DNA from 4 places in the Pseudoalteromonas sp. MBR-15 genome. Region 3 is predicted to be linked to each of the others. Evidence: predicted binding sites of a transcription regulator. Region 3 holds the regulator's gene; each other region holds the start of a gene.
The links. Region 3 encodes sigma-54, which starts transcription at its own class of promoters, with help from an activator protein. Its sites were predicted from a motif close to GTTGGCACGNNNNTNGNNT; they were not measured.

Region 1 (5,943 bases), on a different contig from region 3:
CAGCCATGACACTAAACCAGGGAGTAAAAAAGAACACCGGTTTTAACTTCACTATACTCACCGCTAAATCATGTAAAGCGCCGCTAACAGCAAAGGTTACCAGTACAGCACACCAAACTGGCAACACCTCATTACTGGGTTTCATCACGTAGCGCGATAAGTAGTAGCTCCAAATGGGATTCCAATAACGCCAAAATAAATAAAACGAACTTGCACCTAACGAACGACTCAGCATATTACGCATCGAGTCTTTATGCCCCAGCGGCACACCGGTGCGTTTTTTAACGTATTGAGCAAGGGTTATAGGCGTAGACACTGGCATTCTCTTTTGCTATTGACCTTATCAGACTACTAAAGAGACTGTAAAAACGAAACCTATACAATGCAGGAAATTGTAACGGGTTATGACCATGGCAAACTTAATTAGATGGGTCACTATAAAGCCCCGCTACTCGCTTGGTTTGCTATTTACTTCACATTTTACTTTTTACTTTATTTGTTGCTTGGCTCGTAGCTGGGTTGTCTGGCCAAAAGTGTTTTGGGTAACGCCCTTTCATCTCTTTTTGTACGTCGCGGTAACTGGTTTGCCAAAAATTCGCTAAATCTTGAGTAAGCTGCAGAGGCCGTTTTGCAGGTGATAAAAGCTCCATTAATAACGGTAACTTACCTTGTGCAAGCAAAGGTGTGCTGGTCATGCCATACACTTCTTGCATACGCACACTCAGCTTTGCAGGGCCATCGAGCTGGTAGGTAATTCTTACATTAGAGCCACTTGGCACAGTTAAACGCAATGGCAGTAACTCATTTAATGCATTTTGTTGCTGCCAATCAAAACAATTTTTTAGTGCTTCGCCGTAATTAAACTTTTTTAACTGCTCAAGATTTTTAATATCACTCAGGTAAGGCGCTAGCCATTGGCTATGTGCACGTAGTTCATCTCGATTAATGGTCGGGAATGACTCTGGCAACAGCGTGCTTGCCAAACTCATACGAGTGAGTAACTGTTCACTGTCAGTTTGCTCATTAAATAACTGAAAACCATGCTTGCTAAATAAGTTTAACCACGCTTGAGTGCGCTGAGCTTTATCAAGCGGCTGTTTACTTGGCTGACTTGATACTGTGATAGCCCCTAGTTTTACTTCATCTTGATGGATGAAACGTCCTGTTTTTTCGTCGTATTCACATCGCGTCTGCGATGTAAATAAATGGCCGAGTTCATCTTCAAGTTCACTGGGCACAAACGCCACGCCAGCAAATACGCGGCTTCCTTTATGGCCGCCCATGCTGGCAATGGCAATGTAGTCATCGTTATGCCAAAACTCTTCACTTAAATCAGCACCTGCGCCATTAGCAAGTAAGTAACCATTACCGCGTTTTTTCGCCAATCGGTCAGGAAATGCAAACGCCACCAGCAAGGCAAGGTATTGCGTTTTAAGCTCAAAAGCTGCTTTTAATTGCAAACGTGATAACCAATAGTTTAATTGCTGTTTAAACACGGGATGCGGCTTTGTATGCTGGCTATGCAACGCCAAATTAAGATCGGCAGGCATCGTTATACGGCTTTCAAGTAAGGCGATTAAATACGCCGCTAGCTCATATATGCCTGGCATCGTTACTTGTAATTTTTGTGCTTTAATCAGCATATGTGACAACCGAATATCGGCACCAAAGCTGAGCATTTGACTGCCAAGCGGTGTCAGCTTGTCATTTTCATCTATGGCTTCCAGCATTTTCAACAGCGCTGTTGCTTGCTTAATTTGTTGCTTGCTTGGTACATCAAGCAGGCTTAGCTCTTCAAGTGAAGCGCCCCATTGCTTTGCCTCAAGTAATAACTGGCTAATATCACTGGTGAGAATTTCAGGTGCGTCGTGATTATTGCGACGCTCAAAGGTTTGCTTACTCCCTAAGCGATACACCACACCCGGTTCAATACGCCCTGCGCGACCGGCACGCTGCACCGCCGATGAGCGCGAAATATTTTGCGTTATAAGCTCTGTAACACCGGTTTTTAAATTAAAGCTGGCTGCACGGCGCTTACCACTGTCAATTACAATACGTATACCTTCGATGGTTAAACTGGTTTCAGCTACATTGGTGGTCAACACAACTTTACGCTTCCCTTTCGTTGCAGGGGCGATTGCAGCTTGTTGTTCTGCTTTGTTTTGTTCACCGAATAAAGTAAACACCTCGCACTGATCTGCAAGGTCGCTTAGTGCTTGCTGCACCCGTAATATTTCGCGCTGTCCGGGTAAAAAAACTAATGCGCTGCCAGCTTGCTCATTGAGCGCTTGTTTAATAATTGCGGGTATATCATCGAGCCATCGGCTTTCGTCTTTGAGTGGAATATACACTTCATCAATCGGGTAACTTCGCCCTTCAGAGGATATTATTGGGCAGTCAAAAAACTCACTGTACCGCTCACCGTCTAAGGTGGCCGACATCAGTAATATTGTTAAGTCGTCTCTCAATGCCGCTTGCGTTTCAAGGGCAAAGGCAAGCGCGGTATCTGCAGCAATTGAACGCTCATGAAACTCATCAAAAATAAGTAAATCAACGCCACTTAGCTCAGGATCGTTTTGCAGCATACGGGTCAGCATACCTTCGGTGACAATCTCAAGCCGAGTGGCGGGGCTCACTTTTGACTCCCCTCGAATACGCAAACCGACACTTTCAGCGACTTTTTCGTTTTGTTGGCTCGCCAAATACTGGGCAATATTACGTGCAGCCAGTCGTCTTGGCTCTAACATGACGATGTGTTTAAAGTGCCCTTCACGCATTAATGTGAGTGGCAGCCATGTTGATTTACCTGCGCCCGGTGGTGCTTGTAATAAGGCCATAGGGTTATTTTTTATTGTTGTTAGCAGGGATTGATAAATATCTTCAACTGGCAGCACGTCTGGCATCTCTTACTTTCTTTTTGCCCATTGTATCAAAAAACGATGAACAGCCTCTCATTGAATGAAAGAATTACAAGGTTTTCCTTAAAACCCAGTACAAATTGCAGGCATGTAACACTCTATGTCTAATCATAATAATAAAAACGATGTAATTCAGTTGGTTATATATAAACCATGAATGGCATAACGATTGCTTTTATTAAAGTGAATGTTTAACAAAGTAAGGAGATTATGATGAACAGCGATCGTTTAGAAGGCAATTGGAAAGAGTTGAAAGGTAAAGCACAACGTAAATGGGGTGAACTTACCGATGGCGATTTAGATAAAATTGAAGGTAGCCGTAAAGAGCTTGTTGGTAAAATCCAACAAAAATACGGCAAATCGAAAGAAGAAGCTGAGAGCGAAGTTAGTGACTTTGAAAATAGTCACTAATTTTGCACATAAAAAGACCCCCAGTAATTGGAATGTCCAACTATTGGGGGTCACTTCATTTTGGCGGTTTTTTATTACCTAAGCAGGTGAATGTGTTTCACTATCTAGCTCAGCAACGGTTTGGTTTTTACCGTGTGATTTAGCAAGGTATAAACACTTATCTGCCACACTTAAACAGTGATCAATGCTCTCGTTAGAAGCCCGCTGATGAAGCCCTATGCTCAGCGTCACTTTAAAATTATGAACCCCTTGTTGGAATGCATGTTGCGCCAATTGCTGGTGAATGTTTTCAGCTAATTGTCTTGCTCTACGCTCATGTCCTTGCGGGGTCACAATAAGGAACTCTTCTCCGCCCCAGCGAGCAACAATGTCTTCTTCGCCACTCACACTTTTGAGGATTGAAGCAATGAAAGTGAGCACATCATCACCAATTTGATGACCATAGGTGTCATTCACTTGTTTAAAGTTATCTACATCAATCAACAAAAAGACAGCCCCTTCGTTAAAACGCGCATCTTGCAAGCATTCAGTAGCGTAACGGCGATTAAACAAATCGGTCATGGCATCAATACGGGCTAATTTTTGATTTATTTTTAGTTGCTCAATAAGCTCTCGACTGTACTTATTACGGTAATACTCGTAGAAACCACCAAGAATACAAAGAATCGAAAAACACAGCATGACACGGGTCGTAAAATAATGATTCGGATAGCTGTAATACCCAAGCTTATCGGTGAAGTAAAACAGCACTGAAATCACAATAGCCAGTATGATTAAGTCAAATGCGCCGCGTTTTAAACCTCGTATAAAAAAGGTAACAGGCGATACAATAAATAACCACAAAGGCCCTGTTCCATTATTACCACCAGACACTATCAAAAAGCACATCATCGAGTACAAGGCATAAAGCATTAACACAGCAATAGCACGGTCGCGATTTTTAAGGACAAAGGGCGATACAAAAACAAAGCCGCCAATAACCAGTAAAAAACTGAGCGTTATGTAGCCATCTTGGTAGCTTGTAACCGACATTACAAAAGAAGTAATGGCACCAATAAATGCAAATACGCGTAAAAATAGCGCTTTATCTTTGTCACTTGCGCTGCTTGAATCAATCACACCTTTACCCTAATTTCCTTGCTTTACACTAATAACTTTAACACAAATATTTAAATTTGAAGGATATTGGCCTCATTTCACATGCTAAATGCTGATTAAAAGGAAGAAAGTATGATTTTAAAGCGCGTTTTAACGGAGGTAGAAATGTAATTTTCCTTAAATAAAAACAAAAAAGCACCGTAAGTTAAGTACTTACGGTGCTTTTGAATAGCACGTTATTGCTTTTTACTCTGGCTCATAACCTAAATTAGGCGATAACCAACGCTCTGCTTCTTCAAGCGTCATGTTGGTGCGCTTAGCGTAGTCTTCAACCTGATCTTTTTGAATCTGCGCCACAGCATAGTATTTAGAATCCGGGTGAGAAAAGTACCAACCAGACACCGCCGCTCCCGGCCACATTGCGTAAGAGCTCGTCAACTTCATACCTATGCGATTTTCAGTATCGAGTAGCTGCCAGATTTTCTTTTTCTCTGTGTGCTCAGGGCACGCAGGGTAACCCGGCGCAGGACGAATACCTTGGTAATTTTCGCGAATAAGCTCATCATTCGATAAGTTTTCATCGCTTGCATAGCCCCAATACTCTTTACGTACCTGCTCATGCAAATATTCCGCAAAAGCCTCTGCTAAACGGTCTGCAACAGCTTTAACCATAATTTTATTATAGTCATCTTGTTTCGCATCGAAAGCATCAGCAAGGTCGTCTTCTTCAAGCCCTCCGGTTACGGCAAAGGCACCAAAGTAGTCGGGGGTTCCTTTAGGTGCGATGTAATCCGCTAAACAATAATTCGCAAAATCGGTTTTTTCTGTTTGCTGACGCAGATGGCACGAGGTTGTTAACACGTCTGTACGCGTTTCATCGGTGTAAATTTCAATGTCATCACCCACTCGGTTTGCCGGGAATAAACCAATCACGCCCAGTGGTTGTAGCGCACCTGACTGTTCTAAATCGTCGAGCATCGCATTGGCATCAGCAAATAAGCTTTGCGCTTGCTCACCCACAATTTCATCGTTAAGAATACGCGGATACTTCCCTGCGATTGACCATGTCATGAAATACGGTGTCCAATCGATGTACTGTCTTAACGTGGCAATCGACACATTTTTAAACTCTGTCACTCCGAGCTTTTTAGGCACGGGTGGGGTGTAGTTATCCCAGTCAAGTTGTGCGGCATTATCGCGAGCACGTTGAATGGTGACAGGCTTCGAGCGTGGTTTTTTACGCGATTGCTGTTCACGTACTTTTTCGTACTCCGCTTTGGTTTTTTCTAAAAACGCAGGTTTTAACTCTTTAGACAATAGGTTAGAGACCACACCAACAGCACGACTGGCATTATTTACATACACCACACCTTTATCGTACTGTGGCTCAATTTTCACTGCGGTATGGGCTTTCGAGGTAGTTGCACCCCCTATTAATAAGGGTAAGTCGAAACCACGACGAGTCATTTCTTTAGCAACATGCACCATTTCATCTAATGAGGGCGTAATAAGGCCT
Region 2 (5,943 bases), on a different contig from region 3:
TTTTTAGTGTTTTCTCATATAGCAACAGCGAAAGACACTCCGTTAGTGGTGCTAGATGGTGACAGTGCATTAACCAACGCAAAGGTATGCTGGTATGAAAATAAACGCTATACCGAGGGTGCGATTATTGCTGTAGCGAACAGCATGCTTATATGCGCTACAAAAACAGACCATCTGTCTAATAGTGATCTCATGTGGTATCGATTGAATGAAAACGGCGATATTATTTACCCTAAGCAGGCGAAAACAATTCGTGTCAATTAGCATCTAGTGACGAGATAGGTTACTATTGCGCGGTAATAAGTAACCTAAGATTTAGTATGGATAATCAACCTAATAATCCTTTGCATGGCGTAAAACTTGCCGATATCGTCACTAAGCTACAAGAAAAATTTGGCTGGGAAGGCCTCGCTGCGCATGTCGATGTTCGCTGCTTTCAAAATGATCCCAGTGTAAAATCAAGTTTAAAATTTTTACGTAAAACGCCTTGGGCACGTGAAAAAGTAGAGCAACTTTATGTCGATACGTTTTTCAATACCCAAGAGGACGATATGGCAACTTTCCAGTGGAAAAGCATTAAAAAATAATTATTCTTCTGCCATTATCACCGAAAGCGATTTCGGTGATATTTCTACAACGATTTCATCAGCTGTTTTCACCTCGCCATCAATTACATAGCTTAATTCATTTTCTGCCGTAACACAGACACGCTTAGCATTTGTGTGATGGCTGTTAATTGCAAAACTTGTCTGAGTAATGCTCGAAAAAACCAATTCAGCAATACTCAAGGTACTGGCTTTCGAGTCTGCACTTGGAGTAAGCCAATTAACATCTAGTAACCCATCTTTATGGTCGGGCTGCCCTGCTGATTGCGCTAACAGGGTGGTGAACGGTGCTGCGTTGGCGATAATCAGGCTTGTGGTATGAATTGACTGCGGTTCATTATTATCAAGTTTTACAGTGTAATCTTGTGCTTCATGTTCGCCGAGCGCGTGCCAAAAACCTTGTAAATAGGCCAATTGCCCCGATTCATTTTTTGCATCACGATGCGCTTTTTCTATCATCTTTTGCTCAAAACCTATCCCTACAAGCAATAGCATACGTTCGCCATTACACAGTGCGGTATCAATACGACTCGCCTGCCCTTCAATAATGAGCTCACAGGCTTGTTCGACAGGAATTATTTTTGACCGAATGCCCATTAAAACATGCGCTAACGCATTTGCTGTACCTAATGGAATGATCCCTAATTTACAAGGGGTATCAACTAACACACTTGCAACCTCTGTCACAGTGCCATCTCCCCCACATGCAATGATTACATCGGGCTGTGATTTAATGGCCTCTTTTGCTAAATCAATGCCACTAATTTCGGCCGTTGTCGTGTGTACTGTTAAATCGTAGTACTGTGATAAACGGGCGGTAATTTGTTTATTTTTAGATTCCCATAATTTCGTGCCCGATACAGGGTTAGCAATAAGTACAGCTTTATTTTTAATTAATAAATCACCGGCTTTATGACGTCTTATTAAATGACGTAATTGACGTTTATTAAGATTTGCAGTCTCACGTGTTTCTTTAATTTGCTCAAGTATCGTGTGCACATCTGCATCTTTGTTTTGACTCAATAAATAAGCAGCCATAACAAATACGGAACGACCGCGTCCTAATGCACAATGCACTACAACGCGTCTGTCTTCTTTAATCTGATGATGTATCCAATTAATGGCTTGATTTAATTGTGCGCGTGTTGGCACGCTGTGATCAAGTACTGGAATATTTAGATAACGGATATTTTCTTGAGTAGACGACCATTCTAAGCCATCAAACTCACAGGTTACATCTAAAACGGCTGTGATTCCCATTTCTTTCATACTGTCTATGTCAGATGGAAATAATCGACAAGCCAAAAACAAATGCTCGTTTATTTGTTGAAGTGGCGGCACTTTATCGTGTTTTCTAGACCACGCGTTATAAAGTTGTGCGCCAAGTAAAAATGGAATAAACGCCCACCGTATATACATGGGAATAATGCCATTTTCACGTTTACGGAATATTCGCGCGATATCAAAAAAATAAGCCGCGCTCACTAACAATAATGAAAGCGCTGTCCAATAAAAAAATAGCGCAAAGTACACCGTATCTACACGCAACGCAGCAATAATAAACGCTACGGCTAAAACTAAATAGGTTGATGCTGCCCACATAATCACTCCTTGTTATTGTAATTATTTATACATAGCAAGTTTCACTCCAGAGTTTAAAGTACACCACGCCTTTTGATATACCTTAAATCAATAACTTAGCAGATTTACTATTTATATATAAATAAGTTTAGGACATTTTTTCAATAACATATGAATAACTTACACATTATGAATAACTTGAAACCTATAAATTTGCCAATAAGCACATCCCTGCTAACCTAATTAATAGAAAAGAGGTGGGTTAACATTGATTTCACATCCTTTTTTCTAAAAATAATGTTTCGTGCATCTAAACCGGTGAGTAAACCGTTACTTCTATACAACAAGAAAAACAGGAACTTTATGGACAACGATCAATTATTAGCGTTACTGAGTGCAACAGCGAAAGGTGACAAAAATGCCTTTGCAAGTTTGTACAAATCAACCAGCGCTAAGTTATTTGCCATTAGCTTAAAAATGCTGGGTAATCGGGCTCAGGCTGAAGAAGTATTGCAAGATGCCTTTGTAAAAATTTGGCACAATGCCAGTGACTATCAAGTATCAAAAGGGGCAGTTATGTCATGGATGATAAGCATAGTCAGATACCGTTGCCTCGATTTATTACGCCACCACAAAGTGCGTAAAGAACAGAGCTTAACTGATGAGCAAGAACAAGAAGATTTAACGTCTATTCAAGTTGCTTACGAAGATGATTCAAAGTTGGTCGACTGTATCGAACAACTTGATCCACAGCAAAGACAAGTAATTCACTTGGCTTATTATAAAGGGTTGACTCATCACGAGCTTGTTGATCACATTGCATCCCCTCTTGGCACAGTTAAAAGCTGGATCAGACGTGGGTTACAACAACTACAAAGGTGCCTAACGTTATGAATTATGAAAACCAAACACTTATTGATATGTTAGCAGCCGAGTATGTTCTGGGGACATTAAGAGGCCCCGCTCGCGACCGTTTTGCTCGTTTAATGTTAACCTCTACCCGTGCAAGAGAAGCAACATGGATGTGGGAGCAACATCTCAATAACTTAGCAAGTTCAATTGAGTCTGTGCCACCCGATGAAGCCGTATGGGAAAAAATTGCCAGTCGTATCGACCCTAACGTTGTGCCTTTGCAATTAAAAACCAAAAAGCCACGCTCAACGATACTACAAGCATGGTCGCTTATTGCCACCGCTGCGAGCATTGTCCTTGCGCTTATTATTTGGCAGCCTCATGAGTCGGTTACATCGCAAGCGCAACAAATTGCACTTTTTAAGAATCAAGCCGAATCTGCACTTTGGTTTATTGATGTGCAAGACGATAGCCTTGCAATTAAAGCATCGACTGCACTTATACCACGCACAGACAAAGATTATGAGTTATGGATGATTTTAAAAGGGCAAGAAGCGCCCATATCCTTAGGTCTACTGCCCAAGTCAGGCCGAATTGAGCTACCTAAAAATGCCCAATTTAATGCGAATGACATTGCACTCCTAGCTGTTAGCTTAGAACCCTTGGGAGGATCGCCAAATGGCTCCCCGACCGAGGTCTTATACACCACCGAATTGGTTATTCTTTAAGTCTAAAAGCCGTGCATTGCACGGCTTTTTGCATTTTTGTTAAAAAATTTTCAAATTATTGCATCCAATTAAATTCTTCGCCCGTATTTAACTATGACTTAATTTAAAAACTAAGGAAAAGTCATGAAGAACGTAACTCCATCTCTAATTGCTATTGTAGTATGTAGTACCCTGTTCAGCTTGCCTACAGAGGCATCTAGTCACCGAGAAGCACCGAACATCACACGCTTCCCAACATTAGACTCAACAGACTTTTACGCGTTTAATAGTTACGAAGAAGGCCGTGGCGATTATGTCACGTTCATCGCAAACTATATTCCACTTCAAGATGCTTACGGCGGTCCAAATTATTTTGCAATGGACCCCGATGCAACCTACAGCATTCATATCGATAATGACGGTGATGCTGTAGAAGATATGACCTTTGCTTTTAATTTCAAAAGCATGTTACCTAATGACAACATGGGTGTTGCTTTAACAGTCGGCCCAGAAGGCAATCAACGCACGGTTGCAGTGCCATTAAAGAATGTCGGCGGTGTAGCGGCCGGTAATAATGCAGCGGTTAACTTTAGCGAGTCATATACAGTGAGCATTGTAAAAGGCCCACAACGTACTGGCTCTAAAACAATGCTAACCAATTCAATGAATAGCAGTAATGAATTTTACAAACCGCTTGATTACATTGGTAACAAAACATTCTCATCAATGAGTGCTTACAAAGAATACGCTGACCAGTACATTTACAGCGTGGCAATCCCAGGCTGCGACGGTATGGGTAAAGTGTTTGTAGGTCAACGTAAAGACCCATTTGTTGTTAACCTAGGTAAAACTTTTGACCTTGTAAATTATGTCCCTGTCGAAGGTGATAGTGCTCCGGGTGCTGGTGATGGCGGTGGTTTTCCTGGTGGCATCACACAATCAGCTGATAATGACGACCTAGCAATGAAAAATGTGACAGCCATTGCTGTTGAAGTACCTAAAGCCTGTGTGACAGGTGAAGGTAATGGCACGATTGGTAGCTGGACAACAGCAAGTCTTCCGCAAGCGCGTATTTTAAATCCAAATGCGTCATTTGCTAAAACAGCGGTTAACGGTGGTGCATTAACTCAAGTATCACGTTTGGGTAGTCCACTGGTTAATGAACTTGTTATTGGCTTAAAAGACAAAGACACCTTCTCTACCTCTGCACCTGCTGACGATGGTCAATTTGCTGATTATGTAACGCATCCATCACTGCCTGAGCTGCTTAACATCTTATTTAAAGATGCCGTGAACAGTACCTTAGGCACAAATATTGAAACACTCGCGCCGACTAATTTCCCTCGTAATGATTTAGTCACTGCATTTTTAACTGGCTTCCCAGGTGTAAACCAACTAGCCACAGTCACACCGTCTGAAATGCTGCGTCTAAATACAGCGATTGCGGCAACACCGCAAACTGAACAATCAGCATTTGGTGTTGCGGGCGATGACCTTGCAGGTTTCCCTAATGGTCGCCGTCCAGGTGATGACGTGGTTGATATTGCACTGCGTGTCGTAATGGGCCGCTTGTGTTACCCAATCCCAGTAAATGGCACTGACACCGACTTAGGCTTATGTACATCAGACGATGCGAGTGTAGGTAATGTACCGTTCACAGATGGTGCCCCTTTAGATGCAACCATGATGGATGCGAGCTTCCCATACCTTGCGACTCCAATTGCTGGTTCTAAATAAGGAGAGCTACGATGCGTAATTTAAAACGCTCTACAATCACACTGATGATTATGGCTGGTGTTCTTGCAGGCTGTAATGACAGTGATAATGATGACAAAGATAATATGAAGCCTGTTCCTGTTAACAAAGCACCCAGTGCAACTGATGCAATGGTAACAACGCAAACAGAGGTTGTTATCGAAGACATGCTAGAGGGTTCTGACCCTGAAGGTGATGCTCTTACTTACAGTCTTGTATCAGAGCCCACATTAGGCAGTGTGGTTGTGCAAAGTGATGGCAGCTATACCTATACCCCTAATGCAGAGACCACCGGCGCTGATAGCTTCGAATTTGCTGTCAGTGACGGTGTAAACAGCCAAGTAACTGCCACTGTCAGTATTACCATTGAAGCATTACAGGTTGATTTTGCTGCTATTGGCCGTGCTGCATTTAATCAAGCTGCTTCTGACGAACCATTACGC
Region 3 (5,943 bases):
TGTGCCACGTCGCTTTCATCCATCGATATTAAGATAGATTCACAGTCTTCATCCATCAGGTCGCGAACCACTTTATCTGAGGGATTGGTCAACAACGTCGTTAAAGATAATGCCCCTAAAAAGCAATTATGTTTATCAACGACGTATAAATCATCGGTGCCTTCAGGTAAATCGCCGCGTAAACGCAGGTAGCGTAAAACAACATCTAGTGTGACGTCTGGGCGAATGGTTACCGTATCGCTGTTCATCAAGGCACCAGCTGAGCGCTCTTGATAAGACAGGGCTTGGGTGGCTCTTTCTCTGTCTTGCGAGTCCATGGCGCCGACAACGTCTTGGTAGACTGTATCAGGTAGGCTTCGAAGAACCTCACCTAAATCATCGTCGTCCATGTCTTCGGTTGCGGCAGCAATGTGCTCAGGTTCCATTTGGGCAATAATGCCTAAACGTACATCTTCTGAGAGCTCTTCTAATACGTCACCACGCACATCAGGGTCTACCAGCTGCCAAAGCATACGGCGAATTTTATGCGGGGATGATTCTAAAAGGAGTGCGGTATCACACGGTGCTGTTTTTGCTAACATGCCGCGCACTTGAACAAATTGACCACTATTGAGTGACTTGGTCACCTGTTTTAGTTGTTGTAGCGGGTAATCTTGTTCAAAGGCTTCTGGCATTGGCGTCCTTACAACTGAAAAAATAGCTTAAAATCTGACTCAGCAAATACAGCATAGTTGCTAAATTTAGTATTTGCAGGGATATCGCCGCACTGAGATAAATTTACTAAGAAAAATGTATTTTAGAGAAGCGAGCGATATAAAAGTAGGATATTTAACAGGAATTTTAAATACCCAATGCAAGTTTAACGTAAACAGTCAAGGCTTAGCAAATGCTATTCTTGTTCATGAAAGCGTTGTGCAATTAATTCGCCTATTGCATTGAGTGCTGCGTCAGCATCGGGGCCTTCACACACCACACGGACTTCTTTGCCTTGGCTGCTCTCGAGTAACATTAAGGCTAATACACTATCGCCTTCGGCTTCTTTATCGTCTTGGTAAAGCGTTATTTTAGCATCGAATTGCAGTGCAAGTTGTGCCAAAACCGTGGCTGCTCGTGCATGTAAACCTAGCTTATTTTGGATTAAAAAAGTGTCTTCAGCATGCATCGTCGTTGCCTATTGGGTATCTTGCTCGCGGTGGCGTATTTTCACGTTTGCGTGACTTTTCGAAAAGCTCTCACCAATGGTTTGCGCTAAGTAAACCGAGCGATGTTGTCCACCTGTGCAGCCAATCGCAATGGTTAAATAACTGCGATTATTTCGCTCTAAGTGAGGGAGCCATGTTTGTACAAAGGTTTGAATTTGCCATGTAAACTTTTGCACTATGCTGTGACTAGCAAGGTAATCTTTTACTGGTTGGTCTAAGCCTGTCAGTGGTTTTAGATCCGGTTCCCAGTGTGGATTCGGTAAAAAGCGAGCATCAAATACGTAATCAGCTTCTTTTGGAATACCGTGCTTAAAGCCAAACGACATAAAAGTAATAATGAGCTTTTTGTCTTTTTTACCCAGTATTTTTTCGCGAATAGATTCGGCAAGCTGATGCACGCTGAGATCGGTCGTATCAATCATAAAATCGGCACGGGTGATCAAAACATCCAGTAATACTTTTTCTTGTTTAATCGCTAAATCAAGCGGCAGCGAGTCAATCGATAATGGGTGTAAGCGGCGTGTTTCAGAGAATCGTTTGATCAGTGTTTGATCATCACTATCTAAATAAAACAACGTGGGTTTTGCAAAGCCCGGTAAATACTCAAGAATATCGTTAAATTCTTGCTGTTCTTTCGGCAGGTTACGCACATCGATACTTACAGCAATTTTGTCGTAATTATCTGACACACTGCGTACTAACGAAGGAAGTAGGTTTACAGGAATATTATCAACGCAGTAATAGCCTAAGTCTTCAAGTACTCGTAAAGCGACCGATTTACCTGAACCAGAGCGACCGCTGATAATAATTAATTCCATTTATGCCTCTGATGCAATGACTTTAAACAGATCACTATCTGTTTTAGCACTGCGTAGCTGTTTACAAAATTCTTTGTCTTTAAGTCTATCAGCAATTGTTGATAAGGTCTTTAGATGAAGTTGACAGTCACCATCTGGTACGATGAGTGCGACAAAAATATCCACTGGACGATTATCAATTGCGTCAAAATTTATAGGTGACTCACTCACAATTACAAATGCGTGTGGCTGATCTGCACCGCTCATACGACCATGTGGAATCGCAATACCTCGGCCAATACCCGTGCTGCCCAATTTTTCTCTGTTCAATAGGGCATTGAGTATATCTTGCTGAGATAAATGAGGGAGCTGCTCATGAGCCAGTTCGCTGATAAATTCGAGAATTCTTTTTTTGCTATTAAAAAGGACCGCAGCTTTGCTGCAGTCCTGGTTAGTAAGTGAACTAAGTTTCATAATTTAGTGTCGAGCTAATTTCTCTTTGTGTTTAATTACTTGACGATCAAGTTTATCGATTAACGAGTCGATGGCTGCATACATATCTTGGTGTTCAGTAGAGGCAAATAACTCGCCTCCGTTTACATGTAAAGTTGCTTCTGCTTTTTGGCTTAGTTTTTCTACATCTAGAATGACATGAACATTATTAATGTGGTCAAAATGCCTTTCTAGTTTCGCAAACTTGGTGTTTACATAGTCTCTTAATGAATCTGTGATTTCTACATGACGACCAGTTAAATTTAGTTGCATAAGCATTTTCCTTCTATGTAAAACGTCTAAATCAGACTCTTACGCTGATTCGACGGAGGTATTGCTAGAGACTCTCGATATTTTGCTATTGTCCGTCTAGCTACTTTAATTCCTTGCTCAGCCAATATATCTGCAATTTTGCTATCACTCAATGGTTTAGCTGTGTTTTCTGCGGCGATTAGCTTTTTGATTAAAGCGCGAATTGCCGTAGATGAACACTCACCCCCATTTTCAGTGCTTACATGGCTGGAGAAGAAATATTTCAACTCAAAAATTCCCCGCGGGGTATGCATGTATTTTTGTGTTGTTACTCGCGAAATTGTTGATTCATGCATTTCGACCATTTCTGCGACATCATTTAATACCATGGGTTTCATGGCCTCAGGACCATGTTCAAAGAAAGCCTGTTGTTGTTGAACAATACAGTTAGTCACTTTTAATAACGTGTCATTACGGCTTTCTAAGCTTTTAATAAACCATTTTGCTTCTTGTAAATGAGAGCGAATAAATTGGCTATCACTGCTTGATTTTACAGAACGTGACATCGCCGCATAGTGGCTATTCACTCTGATTTTCGGCATGCAGTCTGGGTTTAGTTCAACTACCCAACGGCCTTTTATTTTTTTTACGGATACATCGGGTATCACGTATTCAGATTCTTCTCTAACAATGGTATCCGCAGGCTTTGGATTTAAGCTGTGGATCAATGTCATGACTTCTTTCAGCTCACTTTCTTTAAGCTTAGTCTTTTTCATCAAAGTGCGATAGTCACGACTCGCTAATAATTCAATATGTTCTGATAACACCATTTTAGTTTCAGCTAAATAGGGGGTGTCAGCATCGAATTGGCGTAATTGAATACACAAACATTCTTGTAAACTACGGGCGCCAATACCGACAGGATCGAATAATTGAATTCTTTTTAAGACAGCTTCGACTTCATCAAGTTCGATTTCTTCTTCATCGTTATTTTGATTGAAGCTTTCAACAATGTCTTCGCAGCTTACGGTTAAAATACCCGAATCATCAATTGCCTCAACAATCGCAACGGCAATCGCTTCGTCTGTTGGGCTGAATGGAGTCAGTTGTAACTGCCACATTAGGTATTCGTGGAGAGTTTCGGTTGATGCGCCTTGGTAAATTGACTCATCTTCAGGCATTGGACCTGAGGAACTTGATGGGGCAGCACTCATGTACTCATCCCACGTAACATCCATTGCTAAGTCGTCACTTACGGTGTCTTTGTTGAGGGCATCACTGCTTTCTTGCTCGTACTCGCTCGCAGCTTCGTCAGCCGACGCGCTTAGTTGGGTATCGTCAGATTCGGCTTTTTGCTCGTTTTTGCCAATACTCTCTTCTGCATAATCTGCTTCTTCAACTTCAAGCAAAGGGTTAGAGTCTAACGCTTCTTGAATTTCTTGCTGGAGATCCAATGTACTGAGCTGCAACAAACGGATAGCCTGTTGCAGTTGTGGAGTCATTGTAAGTTGCTGGCCCATGCGCAGCTGTAATGATTGCCTCATGTATCCCTAACAATCCTTTTTAGTCTTATCAAACAATAGAACGATGCCGTTAACTATTTATTTGATTTATTGTCATTGTTATAAGTCTAGCAGATGCTCTAGTCGGTGGCGTATTTAAAGCCTGAATTGCTCGCCTAGATACACATCGCGTACAGTTTGGTCGGCTAACACATGTTCAGGTGTACCTGATGCAATTAGCTCCCCATGAGAAACAATGTAGGCTTTTTCACAAACATCAAGGGTTTCTCTCACATTGTGGTCAGTAATTAATACACCAATACCACGATTTTTTAAGTGCTCAATAATTTTCTTTATATCTAACACTGAAATAGGATCAACACCAGCAAAAGGCTCATCGAGCAAAATAAATTTAGGGTCAGCGGCCAGTGCACGTGCTATTTCAACACGACGGCGTTCACCCCCTGACAATGCCATACCTTGGCTGTCACGAATGTGTTGAATGCTAAATTCATCAAGTAAACTGTTAAGTGTTTCTTCGCGGCCTTGTTTATTGAGATCTTTACGGGTCTCTAAAATGGCCATTAAGTTTTGATAAACAGTCAGTTTTCTAAAAATCGATGATTCTTGTGGCAAATAGCCAATACCTAAGCGAGCGCGGCTGTGCATTGGCAATAAGGTGATGTCGTTATCATCAATGCTTATTTTACCTTTGTCACTGGGCACTAATCCCACAATCATGTAAAAGGTGGTTGTTTTACCTGCGCCATTTGGCCCAAGTAAACCGACAATGCTGCCAGCTTCTACCTCAAGGCCTACATTTTTTACAACTTGGCGACCCTTATAGCTTTTAGCTAATAGCTCTGCTTTTAGTGTGCTCATGGCTGGCCTTCATCGTTCTTTTTGTTATCAACAGGCACTAAAATAGTGTGTACACGATCGGTCGAGTTTTCATCTTTCTCGGCACTTATCAGTTGCTGTTCCATATCGTATGTAATGCTCTTGGCACTGACTTTTTGGCCTGCTTGAGTCACTTGTGCATTGCCAACGAGTGTTAATAAGCGTTTAGCAACATCGTATCGAACTTCTTCAGCACTGGCGCTCATAATAGTGCCGTCAGCTTGTTTTTCTTCAAAGTAAGCGGGCTTTCCTGTGGCAATAATTAATTCAACCGTGCCTTCAACTTCACCTGCATGTGCTTCGAGTCGATCCGCTGTAATACGACGGTTACCATGTATGATCTCGACATTATCTTCGAAGATACCAATGCCATTTTTTAGCTGACCTTCTTGGCGATCAGAGCTAATGCTGATTGGTGTGCCAGCCTGCTCAGCAGCTGCGCCAGAAAACGCAATCAATAAGCTTGGGATCAGGAGTAATTTCTTAAGTTTATTGGTCATAGTATATGGTTCGTGTATGGTTAGTTAACTCAACAATTTCGGCTTTTAAATCGGCTTTTAAACCTTTACCGGTAATTTTTAAATTCGGCCCTGTCAGCGTGACAGGTTGCTTAGAAAACATGGTCATTTTGTCAATGTCTATGTTAATGTTCTCAGCTTTAATATCTTCGATCATGCCATTATGGGTAAGGTTTTTAGCAACCACATCCCCTTCGAATACAAGCTGATCGTTTTCATATAACGTGGCTTCTTTGGCTTTTACTTGCCAAACTTGCTGATCACCGTAAATGGTGAAAAT
Region 4 (5,943 bases), on a different contig from region 3:
AGGTGACATAATCACTTCTAACTGGGGACAGAGCGATTTTGCAGGCTATTTCTTGTAGCAAAAAACGCTTTAATTCGTTGTGTGGGCGTTAATACAATGGCATTGCCAAATAGCACTAAACTAAACCCTATAAATGTGTTGGTTTGCCACTCAAACCCTTCAAACAATGTACTCAGTACGACTGCCACTAGAGGAAATAATACAATGACGTAACTGGCGCGCTCGGGACCAATATTTTTCAACAGCGCAAAATAACAAGCAAATGCGATGACAGTGCCAAATATGGCTAAGTAAAGTAGCGATACCCAGTAACTTGCAGGTGCAGTGAATGTCAGTTGCACGTCGCTTATTAATACATACACGGCTAAGCCAATAGCACTGTAAAGCATGCCCCATGCATTCCCCTGCATAACGCCAATATCACGCTGAGAATTGCGGACGCTGATCATATTACCTAATGAAGCCACAAAGGTCCCTGACAGCGCAAGTAGTAACCCGACCAACGTACCATTACTCAAGTCGAACTGCTGAATTTGTGGCCAAAACAAGCTGGCGATACCCAAAACGCCTAACAATGCGCCAACGTAAATTCGCTTGGCGATTGGTTTCGAAAAAAACAGTCGGGTATTAATAATATTCATCACTAATAGCATTGAGAATGCAATGGAGGCCATGGCAGAACTAAGGTAGTTTTGTGCCCAATACAGTGTTAGGTAGTTCAAACCAAAGTTAAATAATGCCAGTAGGGTAAAAAAACCATGATCACGCCATGAATAACGCATCGGCAGGTTTTTAAATAACACAAATGCCCACATTAAAATGGCGGCAATCGCAAAACGATAGAACAAAGAAATTTCAACGGCGACATCACCTAGTTGAAACTCAATAGCCAGCCACGTTGATCCCCAGATCAATACAGTTGCAAGGTAAAGAGCGGCGCTTTTCATCTTTATTGCCTAAATAGGGTAAGTGTGTTTATTTTAAGTTGATTCTGTATACTTAACATATACAGAAAACTACAAATGCAACCTATACAGTTTGGTGGGCTATGTCACAAGTGATCAGTCGCAGTAACAGTGAGTTCTTGTATCAGCAAGTGACTCAGTTAGTAAGAGATTTATCGTCACAGGGATCGTTATTACCCGGTGAAAAACTCCCTTCATTGCGAAAAATGGCTGAAAAGCTTAATGTCAGTATTCCTACCGTTAAGCAGGCCTATCAGCTTCTTGAGGGGCAAGGGTTGATTGAAGCGAGAGAGAAGTCGGGATACTTTTTAAAATCATCGCAGTTAAATCAATCAAGACCCAAGCGCGTGAAATTAAGCCGCGAGCCAATGACTGTCAACAAGCAAGCGCTGATAGAGCAAGTTTATAGCGCAATTCACAAAGCCAATGTTGTCCCGTTTGGTATTGCTAATCCAATTGCTGCTGCACCCACCGATAAAGCATTAGCACGAACGATGCGCCGAGTGATGACATTGGCCGGAGCTACGGTAATTAATTATGGGCCGATGGATGGCTTTGCTCCGTTAAAAAAGCAATTGATTCATCGTTATTTAGATTTCGGAATTGGTGTGGCGAGCGATGAATTGGTGATCACCAATGGGGCACAAGAAGCGCTTGCTATTGCACTAAAATGCGTGGCAAAACCTGGTGATGTGATTGCGATTGAATCACCTTGTTACTTTGGCATCATTGAGTTAATTGAAAGTTTAGGCTTGAAAGCGCTGGAAATCCCACTATGCCCAGATGAAGGCATTTGGTTAGATGACTTACAACAGGCGCTAGATGAGCATGATATAAAAGCATGCGTGTTCTCTACCTCATTGAATAACCCTGTGGGGAGTTTTATGCCTGATAGTAAGCGTGAACAGCTGGTCGCTTTACTTGAGGCTCGTGATGTTGTGCTGATAGAGGATGATGTATACGGTGATCTACATTACACCGCAAAACGTGCTACACCAGCGCAGGCTTACTCTAAAAAAGGATTGGTGATCACCTGCGCCTCATTTTCAAAAACGGCTGCACCGAGTTATCGGATTGGTTGGATTATTGCGGGCCAGTTTGCTGAACAAGCCAGACGTTTTAAACGAGCCTTGAGCTGCTCAGCGCCATTGATCAATCAATGGACCTTGTATGAATTTATTGCCAGTGGTGAATACGATAGAAATATTCGTTTATTACGCCAGCGACTAAGTGCTAACAAAGAGCGAATGATTTGGTGCCTGCAGCAATATATGCCAAGTTGTGCACGTATTAGTAACCCGCAGGGAGGGTGTGTTATTTGGGTGGACTTAGGGAGTCAATATGATGCCGTTAAACTATTCCATTTAGCATTAGATGCGGGGATTAGTATTACTCCTGGGCTTATTTTTTCGGCGGGGAAAAAATACCGCAGCTGTTTTCGATTAAGCTATGGTTTGCCTTGGTCAGAGCGTTTGGAAGACGCAGTCAAAACGTTGTCACAACTAACCGTACTTGCAAAAAAATAAAAAAAGCGCAGAGCAAGCTCTGCGCCATAAGACCAAGTAGATTGGTTCAGGGATGTTAATGCATTACAGGGTGTTCTGTTTGAACGTGAACAGTTGGTATTCTTTGAGTTGTGGCACTAAAGTAACGAGCTGTTGCTCTTTGTGAGCAATATCGGCAAAGCTGCCACACAATGCGTCGGCACGTTTTTCAAGTTGCGCTGCTTGTGTTTCTACACGCGCTTCGATTTGTTCACCCATGTTTTCCATGCGCTGTTCAAACGTGTCCATGTCACCACCCGAGCCAAGAAGCTCAGAGCCTAGCGCAACTAAAATACTGCCCATTGATTGCATCATTGCCGATTCAACTGCAGACTCAATTTGTTGGTCGAATTGTTCATCAAAATTTTGACCAAACTTTTCAAAACTTTGCTGACCCATGGTGAATGCACCTTGTTGGTAAAAGGTATTTTGCACTTCTACACTAATCTCATCCATTAATTCCGAGATGTCATCAAAGCCACTAATGTTGAATGCGTTTGCCACTTCTTCAATTGCAACACCGGCAATTTTCACACCCTCTAGAGCAATGTTTGCCACTTCGGGTAGTTGGCTACGTAAGCTATCTGAGTAATTTGCAATAGCTTGTTGTTGAGATGCATTCAGCGAGATGTTTTCGCCATCAATGTATAAGTTATTTTGATCAATGATTTTCATTGTGCTGTTATCAGCAGTGAACACTTCTAATTCGTTTGGCGTGATGCGAACATCGTTCTTGAACTCAACATCACATTGCTCACCACTGAATGAAATATGCGTATCATTATCGTTATGAGCCATAGCGCTGGTTGCGATAAATAAAGAACTTACTAACAATAACTTTTTCATTTTTTTCTTTCCTGTTTGAAATGACGAAAATAAATAATCAAACTTAATGCCAAGGTTTTTATTGTGTTTATTTTCATTGAGTTATGTTGTTTTTGTGGTTTTTTAAAATGAAAGCTGTTTGGTTTTTTAGCCATTTTTTAGTCAAATTAACTAAAAAACACACATGGATAAATGTGTTTTATCGAAACGATAAAAAACTCTCACTTTTCAGAAATCAAATTTAGCGCTATTTATTCACAATATTGACATATCGCCACTTTAGCATGGCGGTGTGGCTTTATTTTGGTGGTTTTTTACATACTAAATAACCACTGAGCTTTTTAATCTTTGCCAATTCACAGAGCGAATTTTAATCTCCTGAATTGGTCTCAAACACTTTATGGAGTGGGTTGTGGGTAAGACATTTAGTTATGATGCGCTAGATGACGATTTTGTTGAAGACGAGTACGAAATGGTCGGGCGTAATCAACACGACAAGAAAAAGCAACGCGTTAAGAAGAAGTTGGAAGACTATCTTGAGCAAAAACGCTTGCGCAGAAACTTAGGCGAAGACGACTTTGATGAGTACATGAACGACTAAGCATAAATTTAGATAAAGAGGCTATTGCCTCTTTATTGCTTTTTGGTTCGAGGTTTATTTGCTCAGTGCCGTAATAATTGCAGACTCGATGTGTTCTGGTTTAGTGAGGGGCGCGAATCGTTTAATCGCTTTACCATCCCTACCAATCAGAAACTTTGTAAAGTTCCACTTTATTTTACGGGTGATAAAGCCCGGTAATTCTGATTTTAGGTGCCTAAAGACAGGGTGAGCATGTTCACCATTGACATCCACCTTACTCATCATTAAGAAACTCACGCCATAGTTGATGAGGCAGCCTTCCTTAATTTCTTTTGCGTCACCGGGCTCTTGTTTACCAAACTGATTACACGGAAAGCCGATAATAATGAGGCCTTGATCATGGTATTTTTCGTGCAATTTTTGCAGGCCTTCGTATTGTGGTGTAAAACCACACTTGCTCGCTGTATTGACGACTAAAACGACTTTATTTTCGAAATCAGAAAAGTGAACCGTTTGGCCTTGTAAGTTGGTTGCTGAGAGTTGATAAAATTCGTTCATAATAGTGACTTTTTATTATTATTTGATTGATTCTAACCCGCTTGCCTTATTTCTGAAAGTGTGAATTTTATTCAGCGAATTCATTGGTAAGGTGCTCAATTAGTAAACGTACGCGGTAAGGCAAGAGATCTTTGCGCGGATAAACCAACCAAGAGGCGTTGTCGCTGACTTGAAAGTCATCCAGCACTGTTACAAGTTGCCCTTTTGCAATATAGGGCTCAACAATGTCGTGTGCCAAATGCGCGATTCCGATGCCAGCAATAGCTGCACTTAGAATGGCTTGAGGGTGATTGCTGCGCCAATTGCCATTTATACGGACTTCTTTGATGTGTTTATCAATGTTAAAACGCCAACGTTTTCTCATCGCGATTAGGCAATTGTGTTCAGTCAACTCATAAGGGTGCGTTAAGCGTGGATGGTTGGCTAGGTATTCAGGGCTTGCGACAAGCGTCATTATTCGCTTGCAAAGAGGTCTGGCGATAAGATTGGAGTCTTCCATGCGGCCAAAACGAACGGCTAAGTCAAAGCCCTCTTCAACTAAATTGACATTACGGCTATTGAAGTCGATTTCGACTTCGACCTCTGGGTAGCGTTTGACAAATTCGGCAACTTTCGGTGCAACTTGATTGGCAACAAATTCACCGGCACCTGTGATACGAATAAGCCCTTTAGGTTGGCGTTGCTCACCCTGTAACTGGTTATTCGCATCGATAAGCTCTTGCCGGATTGCTTTAAGTTTGATCGCATATTCTTTTCCGGCCTCTGTCAGGCTTATTTTTCGCGTGGTACGCTGAAAAAGGACTGACCCTAAGCGGTTTTCAAGTTGTTGAATTTGCCTACTAATATGTGAAGTAGAGACCTCCATCGCCTTGGCTGCATGGGTAAAGCTCCCTTGCTCAACAACATATAAAAATTCGTCTAAACCTTGCCACATATTCATATCCTAAGATTTCTAGCTAGTGTGAGTTTACGTTAATTATTATTGCATTACTGCAAAAGTGATTATCTATTTTACTGCTTTATCCCTATATAAAAATAACTAAAATGGGTTATTCACTGATAAAAACTCACATCAACGATGAGGAAGCCACATGTTAAATTTTAGTTTTGAAAACCCAACCAAGATTCATTTTGGTGAGCAACAGATTAAAGAGATTCAGTCAGAAATCCCTAAAAATGCCAAAGTACTCGTCACTTATGGTGGTGGCAGCATTAAGAAAAATGGCGTTTATGATCAGGTTAAAGCAGCATTAAGTGAGCATACGTGGTTTGAGTTTGCAGGTATTGAGCCAAACCCAAGTTATCAAACCTGTATGAAAGCCGTAGAGCTTGTTAAAGAAAAGCAGATTGATTTCATTCTGGCTGTAGGTGGGGGTTCTGTGGTTGATGGCAGTAAGTTTATTGCCGCTGCGGCTGAATTCACGGGTGAGCCTTGGGATATTTTAGCAAACGGCGCAGAAGTAAAATCGGC

Region 1: the regulator sigma-54 is predicted to act here: its motif matches at 3,075-3,093, upstream of ACSSVW_RS15705 (CsbD family protein).
Region 2: the regulator sigma-54 is predicted to act here: its motif matches at 2,389-2,407, upstream of ACSSVW_RS02305 (diacylglycerol kinase family protein).
Region 4: the regulator sigma-54 is predicted to act here: its motif matches at 3,391-3,409, upstream of ACSSVW_RS18150 (YggN family protein).

The regions. Positions count from the first base shown of each region.
Region 1 is NZ_JBRJHH010000012.1:69,430-75,372, reverse strand. It holds gene ACSSVW_RS15715 (acyltransferase) at 1-322, opposite strand, end outside; gene hrpB (ATP-dependent helicase HrpB) at 474-2,894, opposite strand; gene ACSSVW_RS15705 (CsbD family protein) at 3,132-3,329, shown strand; gene ACSSVW_RS15700 (GGDEF domain-containing protein) at 3,408-4,448, opposite strand; gene metH (methionine synthase) at 4,674-5,943, opposite strand, start outside.
Region 2 is NZ_JBRJHH010000001.1:549,742-555,684, reverse strand. It holds gene ACSSVW_RS02315 (DUF1496 domain-containing protein) at 1-264, shown strand, start outside; gene ACSSVW_RS02310 (VF530 family protein) at 321-587, shown strand; gene ACSSVW_RS02305 (diacylglycerol kinase family protein) at 588-2,207, opposite strand; gene ACSSVW_RS02300 (sigma-70 family RNA polymerase sigma factor) at 2,550-3,080, shown strand; gene ACSSVW_RS02295 (anti-sigma factor) at 3,077-3,766, shown strand; gene ACSSVW_RS02290 (DUF4331 domain-containing protein) at 3,890-5,482, shown strand; gene ACSSVW_RS02285 (Ig-like domain-containing protein) at 5,494-5,943, shown strand, end outside.
Region 3 is NZ_JBRJHH010000003.1:326,922-332,864, reverse strand. It holds gene mgtE (magnesium transporter) at 1-674, opposite strand, end outside; gene ACSSVW_RS06565 (HPr family phosphocarrier protein) at 890-1,162, opposite strand; gene rapZ (RNase adapter RapZ) at 1,172-2,020, opposite strand; gene ptsN (PTS IIA-like nitrogen regulatory protein PtsN) at 2,021-2,473, opposite strand; gene hpf (ribosome hibernation promoting factor) at 2,477-2,764, opposite strand; gene ACSSVW_RS06545 (RNA polymerase factor sigma-54) at 2,791-4,287, opposite strand; gene lptB (LPS export ABC transporter ATP-binding protein) at 4,402-5,127, opposite strand; gene lptA (lipopolysaccharide transport periplasmic protein LptA) at 5,124-5,645, opposite strand; gene lptC (LPS export ABC transporter periplasmic protein LptC) at 5,635-5,943, opposite strand, start outside.
Region 4 is NZ_JBRJHH010000016.1:68,633-74,575, reverse strand. It holds gene ACSSVW_RS18160 (DMT family transporter) at 18-947, opposite strand; gene ACSSVW_RS18155 (aminotransferase-like domain-containing protein) at 1,049-2,491, shown strand; gene ACSSVW_RS18150 (YggN family protein) at 2,555-3,355, opposite strand; gene ACSSVW_RS18145 (PA3496 family putative envelope integrity protein) at 3,747-3,935, shown strand; gene ACSSVW_RS18140 (glutathione peroxidase) at 3,990-4,472, opposite strand; gene ACSSVW_RS18135 (LysR family transcriptional regulator) at 4,540-5,406, opposite strand; gene ACSSVW_RS18130 (iron-containing alcohol dehydrogenase) at 5,564-5,943, shown strand, end outside.